2 regions of the Streptomyces mayteni genome follow, and region 1 is predicted to be linked to the other one. Evidence: riboswitches for the same ligand, from Rfam matches in the RefSeq annotation. Region 1 holds a riboswitch; the other holds the start of a gene.
What was found. A riboswitch is a leader RNA that binds a small molecule or an ion and turns the genes downstream of it on or off. The one in region 1 is predicted to bind S-adenosylmethionine.
Positions count from the first base shown of each region.

Region 2: it holds a riboswitch for S-adenosylmethionine, as region 1 does, so the genes downstream of both, thrC (threonine synthase) here and ACYVPE_RS04645 (peroxidase-related enzyme) in region 1, are expected to answer to the same signal.

Region 1 is NZ_BAAGPR010000006.1:48,595-53,982, reverse strand. It holds gene ACYVPE_RS04655 (hypothetical protein) at 1-464, shown strand, start outside; gene ACYVPE_RS04650 (TIGR03621 family F420-dependent LLM class oxidoreductase) at 501-1,454, opposite strand; SAM riboswitch class IV at 1,584-1,693, shown strand; gene ACYVPE_RS04645 (peroxidase-related enzyme) at 1,799-2,929, shown strand; gene ACYVPE_RS04640 (ABC transporter substrate-binding protein) at 2,963-4,042, shown strand; gene ACYVPE_RS04635 (FecCD family ABC transporter permease) at 4,049-5,113, shown strand; gene ACYVPE_RS04630 (ABC transporter ATP-binding protein) at 5,110-5,388, shown strand, end outside.
Region 2 is NZ_BAAGPR010000080.1:5,626-11,013, forward strand. It holds partial or broken gene ACYVPE_RS28115 (alpha,alpha-trehalose-phosphate synthase (UDP-forming)) at 1-1,194, opposite strand, end outside; gene ACYVPE_RS28120 (glucosyl-3-phosphoglycerate synthase) at 1,328-2,293, opposite strand; SAM riboswitch class I at 2,624-2,792, shown strand; gene thrC (threonine synthase) at 2,786-4,099, shown strand; gene ACYVPE_RS28130 (MoaD/ThiS family protein) at 4,150-4,425, shown strand; gene ACYVPE_RS28135 (cold-shock protein) at 4,887-5,090, shown strand.

The sequences.
Region 1 (5,388 bases):
TGCGTTGGCTGGTGCTTCTCCCGTTGACCCTGCTGCTCCTGCCGCTGTGGTGGGTGGTGTGGTTCCTCCTCGCCTTCTGCCTCTACGGCGTCGCCATGGTGGTGCAGCTGGTCGTCTACGTGTTGCCGCGGTTCGAGGACGGCGCGGTGCGGGTGCTGGACGCCACGCTGGGGCGGATGCCGTTCCTCCCGCGCTGGTGCGTGACGCCGGTGGCGCTGGTGCGGGAGGGCGACTCGGCGTTCTACCGGGCGCGGGTGGATCGGCTGGTCGAGAGGAAGACCCGGCTGGCGGGGGCTCCCCACGGGTTCGCCCACCGCGACCTGGAGCTCGGCGTGCACTACTTCCGGGGCGCGGGCGCCGGTTACGTCATCCGCGTCGCCTCGGAGCGGGGCTGGAACCTGCACCCGGTGCTGCGCTCGCATCCCCGCCGCCGGCTGCGGCTGCGGCACAGCGGCCGGCCGTAGCGCCGGAGTTCGCCGGGACATTCGCCGGGACAGGGGTCACCGTCCGGCGAGTTCCTCGACGATGGGGGCGGCCGCTTCCATGTCGTCCAGGAGGAACGAGCTGATGCCGAGGCGTTCGCGGAGGGCGACGAACTTCCGGGTCAGTTCCCTGACGGAGCCGATGAAGACGTGGGGCGACTCCATGATCTCCTCGACGGTGAGCTCGACGCCGGTGCGCCGGCGGAGTTCGTCGGCTCGCCTGCGGGCCTCGCCCTTGGCGTCGTGGGTGAGGACCATCGGGCCGCCGGTCGGGTAGCTGTTGAGTTCGAGTTCGGGGAAGCGGTCGCCGGCGGCGTCGCGGATCCAGCCGATCTTCTCCTCCGTGGCCGCGACCGTGATGCTGGGTGCGTCGAGGGTCGGGAGGCCCTGCTCGTCCCATCCGAGCCGGGGGGCCAGGCCGATGATCTGGGCCTGTTCGGCGGCCAGTGTCAGCAGGCGCTTTCCGCCGCCGCCGATGAAGATCGGCGGATGGGGGCGCTGGACCGGCTTCGGCTGCGCGTCGTAGTCGCTGATCGTGTAGTGCCTGCCGGCGAGGGAGAACCGCTCGTCGCCGAGGCAGCCCTTGAACACCTGGATCGCTTCGGTGAGTTTGGCGATCCGGGTGCCGACGGGTTCGAAGGGGATGCCGATCGCGTCGTGTTCCGGCTTGTTCCAGCCGGCGCCGAGGCCGATCTCCAGGCGTCCGCCGGAGAGGCGGTCGAGCGTCGCGAGTTCCTGGGCCAGGACGGCGGGGTGGCGGAGGTTGTTGTTGAACACGAAGGTGCCGACCCGGAGTCGCTCGGTCGCCACGGCCGCGGCGGTGAGGAGCGGGATCGGCGCGTACTGGGCCACGAGGTGGTCGGGGGACATCAGGGCGCTGTAGCCGATCGACTCCGCGCGCCGCGCGAACGCGGCCAGGCCGGGGCCGTCCTGCGGTTCGCCGACCACGGTGAGGAAGCGAAAGGGACGCATCGCGTCAGCGTGCCCGAGATGGCGGGCCAGCACCAGAGGCGATCCCGCCCCGTCCCCATGGCGGACGGGTGTCTCACATGGCGGACGCGGGGTTTTCCGGAGGGTTTGGGTCGGCTAGTTTGCCGCGCAGGTCAAGAGTGTCAGCGTGAAGACCCGGCTTGCTGGCCGGCAACCCTCCTGCGCGGTGGGGTGCCCCCGGGGACGACGACCCGGCTGCGGTGATGCGGCAAGCGTGCTCCTCGTGGGATCTCATCTCGTGAGAACTCGTCTCTGTCCTTGGACAGGGGCGAGGCGTTTGCCCCTGCCTCGGCCGTCATGGGATCGAGGACGACGAGGCGGGCGAGATGAGCACCACGCAGCAGGACGACATCGGGCGGCTGGCCGGGTTGGGGGAGCGGGTCGAGGCGGCGCGGGCCGTCAAGCCGTTGGTGGGGCGGCGGGCGCAGGAGGCCGGGGAGGCGCTGTTCGGCGGGGAGGAGCCGGTGCGGCGGGGGTTGGCCGCGCTGGCTGCGCGGTGGCACGGCGTGACCGAGTTGGTCGAGGAGCACGCCGCGCGGGGTGGTGACGCGGCGCTGTGGGGGGACGAGCCGCCGGCGGATCCGCGGTCGCGGGCGGCGGTGCGGCACGTGGACCTGGTCAGCGTGTCGCCGGCGCTGGCCGGCCGGGAGGACCTGGCGCGGCTGGTCGAGGCGGGGTGGTCGCCGGACGAGGTCGTGGCGATCTCGCAGGTAGCGGCGTTCACCGCGTTCCAGGCGCGGGCGATCCAGGGGCTGCGGTTGCTCGAGGGGCGCGGTCCCGAGGTGGCGGCGCCGGCGCGGGAGACGCCGGGGCGGGGGCGGGTCAAGAGCACGGCGCGGACGGCGTCCAACGGGCGTGAGCGGCCGGTGGAGTTCACCAGGGAGCTGCTGTCCTGGACGGCGTGGGTGGCGCCGGTGCCGACGGACGAGCTCACCGAGGAGCAGGAGGCGTCGTTCCGGGGGAAGACCAACGGCGAGTACTTCCGGCTGTTGGCCCGGCTGCCGAAGGTGCTGGCGGCGCGGACGGCGCTGGACGCCGCGATCTTCGCCACCACCGAGGGACTGCCGCGCGCCGAACGCGAGTTGGCCGCCGCGGCGGTCAGCAAGGTGACGGACTGCGTGTACTGCGCGTCCGTGCACGCCAGGAAGTCCGCGCAGCTGTCGAAGCGGCCGGCGGACGTGGACCGGCTGCTCGGGGTCCGGCTGGCGCGGGACGCCGACTGGGTGCCGACGGGCGGCGCGGCGCTGGCGGCGGGGCAGGACGCCCGGTGGGCGGCGATCGTCGAGTTCGCCGCGGCGCTCGCCACCACGCCGGTGAGCGCCACCACGGCCCAGGTGGACCGGCTGCGCGAACTGGGGCTCGACGACGTCGAGCTGGTCGACCTGGTGGCGGCCGCGGCCTTCTTCGGCTGGGCGAACCGGCTGATGCTCAGCCTCGGCGACCCCTACTGGCCCTGAGCACACACGAGAAACGAACGGAACGGAATCGTCATGAGACAGCGCTTGTCCGCCCTGGCCGCCGCGACCGTCGTGGGGCTGTTCGTCGGGGCCTGCGGGAACGTGACCACCGAGGACGGTGGGGAGGAGGCCGGCGGGGAACGCGAGGGTTCGCTCACCGTCGTCGACGACGTCGGGCGCACCGTGGAGCTCGAAGGGCCCGCCGAGCGCGCCGTCGTGCTGAACAGCTACGGCAACGAGTTCGCCCAGGCCATCGGGGCCGGCGACCGGGTGGTCGGCTACGACCGGGTCTCGCAGTCCCGGCTGCCCTACCTGGACATCTCCGACGAGGAGGTGGTCAGCGAGGACCTCCAGGAGATCAACTACGAGTCGGTCGTGGAGCTCGACCCCGACGTGTTCGTCCTCCCCCGCAACGGGGCCTGGCAGGAGGCGGCCGACCAGCTGGAGTCCTTCGGGATCCCGGTGGTCGTGGCCACCGCCTGGGACTTCGACGTGTTCCACGAGACCGTCGAGCTGCTCGGCGAGGTCTTCGGGGAGCCGGCGGGCGCGGAGCGGGTGTCCGGGTTCTACGACGAGATCTTCGGGCTGATCAGCGACCGGGTGGCCGGCACCGAACCGGTGCGCGTGTACTGGGAGACGGAGCAGCCCTATCTCACCGGCCTGCCCGGCTCGGGCTTCGACCAGATCATCGTGGCCGCCGGCGGCGAGAACATCTACGGCGACCTGGAGACCGGCGGGGACCAGCAGTCCGAGACCACGGTGGACCCGGCGTCGATCCTGGAGCGGGATCCGGAGGTGGTGGTGCACGAGTTCGGGCCCGCGGCCGAGCCGACCGGGCAGGAGCGGTTCGACACGCTGAGCGGCGAGTTGTTCGGGCGGGCCGGCTGGTCGGAGCTGTCCGCGGTCAGGGACGGCCGGGTCTTCGTGACCAACGGCTGGGCGACCAGTGGTCTCTCCAAGGCCATCGGGGCGCTCTACCTGGCGAGTTGGCTGCACCCCGAGGAGTTCGCCGACGTCGAGCCCGGCGCGTACCTGGAGCGGTGGGCCCAGGAGTTCCAGGGGCAGGGCGCGGACTTCCCCGGCGAGGACGCGTACCTCCAGAGGGTGGGCTGACGCGAGATGGCTGTCTCAGCTGCCGGACAGGCGGTCGCGCGTCGGACGTGGACCGGCCGGCCCGTGGTGCTGTGGGCGGGCACGGTGCTGACCGTGCTCGTCACCGCCTGGTGCGTCACGGCCGGCACGACCGACGCCGGGCTGCTCGACGTCTGGCGCGCGATCCGCCTCCGGGTCTTCGGCGGGGTGCTCGACCGGGACTTCGCCCAGACCTACTCGGTGATCATCAACCTGCGGCTCCCCCGGGTGCTGCTCGCCTTCGTGGCCGGGGCCGCGCTGTCGCTGGCCGGCGTGGTGATGCAGGGCCTGCTGCGCAACCCGCTGGTCAGCCCGTTCACGCTCGGGGTCTCGCCGGCCGCGGCGTTCGGCGCCGCGCTGGCGATCCTGCTGACCGGCGGGTCCGCGGGTTCCGGCTCGTGGCTGGTGATCGGCAGCGCGCTCGGCACGGCGCTGGCCGTCTCCGCCCTGGTGCTGGGTCTCGCGTCGGCCAAGGCGATGTCCGCCGCCACCCTGCTCCTGCTGGGGATCGCGCTCACCCAGCTCTTCGAGGCGATGACCGCGGCGCTCCAGTTCGTGGCCGACGAGAACACCCTCCAGGCCATCGTGCGCTGGACGTTCGGCTCCGTGAACGACGCCGGCTGGCGGGACGTCGCGGTGGTCGGGGCCTGCGCGTTGGCCGCCCTGCCGCTGCTGCTCTGGTTCAGCCGCGACCTCAACGCCATCGCCTTCGCCGGCGACGACGCGGCCAAGAGCCTCGGGGTGAACGTCACCGCGGTGCGGGTGGGGCTCATCGTGGTCTCGGTGGTGCTGGCGGCGGTCGTGGTGTCCTTCTGCGGGGTGATCGGCTTCGTCGGCCTGGTGGGCCCGCACATCGCCCGGCTGGCCATCGGCGCCGACCACCGCTACCTGCTGCCGTTCTCCTTCCTGACCGGCGGACTGCTGCTGGTGGTCGCGGACACCGTGGGACGTACGGTGCTGGCGCCCTCGGTGATCCCCGTCGGCATCGTCGTCGCCTTCATCGGCGCCCCGGTCTTCATCAACCTCATCCTGACCAGGAGGGCCGCACAGTGAGTCTCGAGGTCGCCTCGGTCCGGTTCGCCTACCGGCGCAACCCGGTCCTGGAGGGCGTCGACCTGCGGGTGGCCGAGGGCGGGTTCTGCGCGCTGCTCGGCCCGAACGGTTCTGGCAAGTCCACCCTCACCAAGATCATCGCCCGGGTGCTCCCGCCCGCGGCCGGCACCGTCTCGTTCGCCGGCCGCGACCTGCTCGCCACCCCGCGCCGCGAGCACGCCCGGGTGGTCGCCTACGTCCCGCAGTCCGGGGCGACGCCGTTCGAGCAGACCGTG
Region 2 (5,388 bases), on a different contig from region 1:
CACCGGGACCTCCTTGGCGACCAGGTTCATCCCGTCCCTGATCGGGTTCACCAACGCCACGTCCGCCAGCCGGTAGGCGGCGAGCGAGCGGGCGAAGTCGTCCTTGACGTGCAGCAGCACGGGCGACCAGTCGGCCGTGCCGAACTCCGCGTTGATCGCCTCCGCGACCCGGGAGACCTCGGCCGTGTAGTCGCGGTAGACGGCCAGGTCCTGCCGGGACGGGTAGGCGAACGCCACGTGCGTCACCCGGCCGTGCCACTCGGGGCGATCGGTCAGCAGCCGCCGGTAGGCCAGCAGGCCGCGGACGATGTTCTTGGACAGCTCGGTGCGGTCCACCCGCACGATGGTGCGCCGGTCGCCGATCTCGGCGCGCAGCGCCGCCAACCGCTCGTCCACGTCGGGGCGGAACGCCCGCTCCCGCAGGAACTCCGCGTCGGCGCCGAGACCGTGCACGCCGAGCCGCGTCGTCCGGCCCTCGAAGGTCACGACGTCGTCGGCCTGCCCGGCGCCCAACTGGTCGGCGCAGCAGGCGGCGAACGCGTCCGCCCAGCGGCGGGTGTGGAACGCGGCCCGGTCGGAGCCCAGGATGCCGAGCAGCACCCGCCTGGCGATCGGGTCGGGCAGCACCCGGAACATGTCGGGCGGCGCCCACGGGGTGTGCGCGAAGAAGCCGATCCGCAGGTCGGGGCGGCGCTCGCGCAGCATCCTCGGCACCAGCGACAGGTGGTAGTCCTGCACCAGCACGGCCGCGCCCTCGCCCGCCTCCTCGGCGAGCGCGTCGGCGAAGGCGGTGTTGTACGCCTCGAAGCCGGCCCAGCGCTCCTCGAAGGTCTCGTCGAAGACCGGCTCGAACGGGGTCTGGTAGAGCAGGTGGTGGACGAACCACAGCACCGAGTTGGCGATCCCGTTGTAGGCGGCGTCGTACGTGTCGGGCGGGATGTCCAGCATCCGCACCGACTGGCCGCCGGTGTCGGCGGCCGGCAGCGTGCCGCCGGAGCGGGCCGCCGCGGCCCGGTCGCCCTCGCCGAGCGCCGCGCACACCCAGGTGCCGGCGCCCGAGCCGAGCGCCATCAGGCCGGAGACGACGCCGCCACCACCGCGGCGGGCGGCGAGTGAACCGTCGGCCGCCACCGAGTAGCTGACCGGGCCGCGGTTGGAGGCGACCAGAACTTCGGCCAGGACTTCGGTAGTCATCGAATCGAGGCTCCCTGGGGAGATCGAGGTGCCGGAGGCGCGTGCGGCCCGGGGACGTGGTCCGAGGCTAGCCAGCGGGGGAGCGGGTGAAACGTGCGACACGTCACACCCGCCCCGGCGGCCCCGCGCGCGACTACGCCGCCTGGCGCGCCGCGTACTCGGGGACGGTGAACATCGGCGGACGCTCCTCCGCGTTGATCAGGTGGGTGCGCGGCTGGAAGCCGCCCTCCTGACCGCGGTCGAACTGCGTCATGTCGACCCGCATCGGCAGCACCGAGCCCGGCAGCCGGCACTGCGCGGTCCGCATGATCGCCGCCGCCATCCGCCCCAGCGCCTGCCCGTCCTGGTGGCGGTGCTTGCGCACCCCCACGTCGACCTGGGCCAGGGCGTCGAGGCCGACCGTGTTCAGCGTGTCGATCAGCAGCCCGAGCTCCACGCCGTAGCCCACCGGGAACGGCAGCCGCTCAAGCAGCGAGCGACGGGCCGCGTACTCGCCGCCCAACGGCTGGACGACGCCGGCCAGTTGCGGCCAGTGCAGGTTGAGCAGCGGGCGGGCCACCAGCTCGGTGACCCGGCCGCCCTGGTGGGCGCCGGTCGGCTTGTCGCCGAGCGGCCGGTCGTACATGGCCTTGACCAGGTGCACGTCGGGATCCGTGAGGAGTGGCCCGACGATGCCCGAGACGAAGGCGGAGTCGAACTCGCGCAGGTCGGCGTCGACGTAACAGATGATCTCGCCGCTCGCGGCCATCAGCGAGCGCCAGAGCACCTCGCCCTTGCCGGGGACGGTCGGCATCCGCGGCAGGATCTCGTCGCGGTGGACGACCTTCGCGCCCGCCGCGGCCGCGGCCTCCGAGGTGCGGTCGGTGGAGCCGGAGTCCACCACCAGCAGTTCATCGATGAGCGGCACCCGTTCCATCAGGTCGCGCCTGAGCGCTTCCACGATGGCGCCTACGGTCGCCTCCTCGTTCAGTGCGGGGAGTACCACGCTGATGCTCCCTGCCGCTCCTGCTGCCCGCTTCGCGTTCAACAGCCGCGGCAGCGGGCGGTCAGCGGCGGTCCAGGACCGGCGGCTCAGCCACTCCTCTGCCTCTTCCAGCACGAATGTCGCTCCTGTTCGCGTTCGGCCATGTTCGAACTCTTTTGGCCACCATTGCATCGTTTGGCCGTATCTGCCCTTTACCGGCGTACCCGAATCCGTCGAGACCATGCGAGATCGCGGTGTCGCCTGGGCCCCGACTTCTCCGGGCCCGCCAGGGTCGTTCTCAGGCCCGCGCCAGTGTGCTGCTGTCTCCCGGATCGCCCACTGTCTCCCGTGTCTCCTCGTGTCTCGCGGATCGGACGGCCCGGGCCATTGTGGGGGGTGTCGGTTACAGTCTCGAACAGCGCAGGTGTCCTCCGCATATCGGGGGCCGCGCCGACAACCGCATACAGCTCATCCAGAGGGGCAGAGGGAACGGCCCGTTGAAGCCCCGGCAACCCTTCCGCCGGTCCTCGTGACACGGAGTGACGGCCAATGGCGGCCGCGTCCGACGAGACTTCCGGTGGGGAAGGTGCCAATTCCGTCCCGTGGGCGAGAGCCGCCTCGGGGAAGATGAGAGGAAAGGGCCTCGCACCCATGTCCGTGCTGACCGCAGCCGACTCGTCACCCACCGCATCCGTCGACCTCGGTCCGGCCGTCGCGCTCTCCTGTCGCGAGTGCGGCGAGCGCTTCCCGCTCAGCCCGATCTTCGCCTGCGCGTCCTGTTTCGGGCCGCTCGAGATCGCTTACGACCTGCCGAGCGGCGACCCCGAGGGCCTGCGCCGGCGCATCGAGGCGGGCCCCAAGAGCATCTGGCGCTACGCGCCGCTGCTGCCCGTCCCCGCCGACGTCGCCACCAAGCCCAACCTGAACCCCGGCCTCACCCCGCTGGTGAAGGCCGACCGGCTGGCCGCCGAGCTTGGCGTGACCGGCCCCCTCTACGTCAAGGACGACTCGGGCAACCCGACCCACTCCTTCAAGGACCGGGTGGTCGCCCAGGCGCTCGAAGCAGCGCGTGCCTTCGGCTTCACCACCCTGTCGTGCTCCTCCACCGGCAACCTGGCCGGCGCGGTCGGCGCCGCCGCGGCCCGCGCCGGCCTGCGGTCCTGCGTCTTCATCCCGCACGACCTGGAACAGGCCAAGGTCGTGATGGCCGCCGTCTACGGCGGCCAGGTGGTCGCCATCGACGGCAGCTACGACGACGTCAACCGCTTCTGCAGCGAGCTCATCGGCGACCCGCTCGGCGAGGGCTGGGGCTTCGTGAACGTCAACCTCCGCCCCTACTACGCGGAGGGCTCCAAGACGCTGGCCTTCGAGATCTGCGAGCAGCTCGGCTGGCGGCTGCCCGACCAGCTGGTGATCCCGATCGCCTCCGGATCGCAGCTCACCAAGATCGACAAGGGGCTCAAGGAGCTGATCGCCACCGGCCTGGTCGAGGACCGTCCTTACCGGATCTTCGGCGCCCAGGCCGAGGGCTGCTCGCCGGTCTCCCGGGCCTTCAGGGACGGCCACGACGTGGTCCGCCCGGTCAAGCCGAACACCATCGCCAAGTCCCTGGCGATCGGCAACCCGGCGGACGGCCCCTACGTGCTGGACATCGCGCGGCGCACCGGCGGCGCCGTGGCCGACGTCACGGACGAGCAGGTGGTGGACGCGATCCGCCTGCTGGCCCGCACCGAGGGCATCTTCACCGAGACCGCGGGCGGCGTGACGCTGGGCGTCACCAGGAAGCTGATCGAGGAGGGCGCGCTCGACCCCTCCCTGACCACCGTCGTCATCAACAGCGGCGACGGCCTCAAGACCCTGGACGCGGTCGCCTCGGCGGCCGGCCCGACCGCGACGATCCCGCCGAGCCTCGACGCGTTCCGGCAAGCCGGTCTGGCGTGACCCGCCGCCCCGACCCGACCCGGCCAACCCCTCACGGGAGGTAGAACCAGATGAGCGTGACCGTCCGAATCCCCACCATCCTCCGCACCTACACCGGCGGGCAGTCCGAGGTCCAGGCCGACGGCGGGACCCTGGCCGAGGTGCTGGCCGACCTGGACCGCAACCACCAGGGGATCGCCGCCCGGGTGCTGGACGACGAGGGCAGGTTGCGGCGGTTCGTCAACGTTTATGTGAACGACGACGACGTCCGCTTCACCGAAGGGCTGCTCACCCCCACGCCGGACGGCGCGGGCGTGTCGATCATTCCGGCCGTCGCCGGAGGCTGACGTTCCGTTTGTCCGGTAAGCGGCCGTTACCACCGCAAATCCCCAGCTCCACACGCACTCCACGCCCGCCTCGAGCCCCCGCGGCTCGGGGCGGGCGGCCGTCTGGAGAGCGATAGAGTGAGCTCCGGAGCGCCGCTGGCCGATGCCACCCGCATATGAATTCGCGACACATGGCGCAAATAATGTGCCGAAAATCGACGTACGAATTGTCGGGTTGGGGCGAAAAAGCCCAGGCGAATGATTCAACTTTCAGCTAATATTGGGCATTTGCCCGTTCTGGCTTGCCAAGAATTCTCCCTCGATTGGCCTGTTGCACTGGGCGTCCGTCCAGATACATTCAGCGGCGGTCGACGCGTTCCGGCGCACACCCCCACACCGCCCGGGGGTTGGGTCTGATGAGGTCTGACCCGGGCCCGCGAAGCGCGGTCTCGTGAAAGGGCCAGCAAAATGGGGAGTTAGGAATGGCTCAGGGCACCGTCAAGTGGTTCAACGCGGAGAAGGGCTACGGCTTCATCGCGGTAGACGGTGGTGCGGACGTGTTCGTCCACTACAGCGCGATTCAGATGGACGGCTACCGCACTCTCGAAGAGGGTCAGCGGGTCGAGTTCGAGATCTCGCAAGGACAGAAGGGGCCACAGGCCGACATGGTCCGGGTGGCCGTCTGAACCGCCCGACCGTACCACGGCCTCGATGCCGAGGGCCCGCGTCCGCACCTTGGGCGCGGGCCCTCGGCGCGCCTCCCGCCCCGCCTCCCCCCACCGGTCGCCGCTTGCGCCCTTCCCGTCGCCCGACCACCACCCCTCATGGAGGCCCTTCGGGCCGCTTGCACTCTTGGGGGGAGAGTGCTAATCATGGCGTTAGCACTCTCCGGGTGAGAGTGACAGCAAGGACCGGTTCGGTGAGGTCCGTTCGGCAGGTGGGGCAAGGAACCGCCGGCCGATGGGCCGTCCGTCGCGGGCGCCA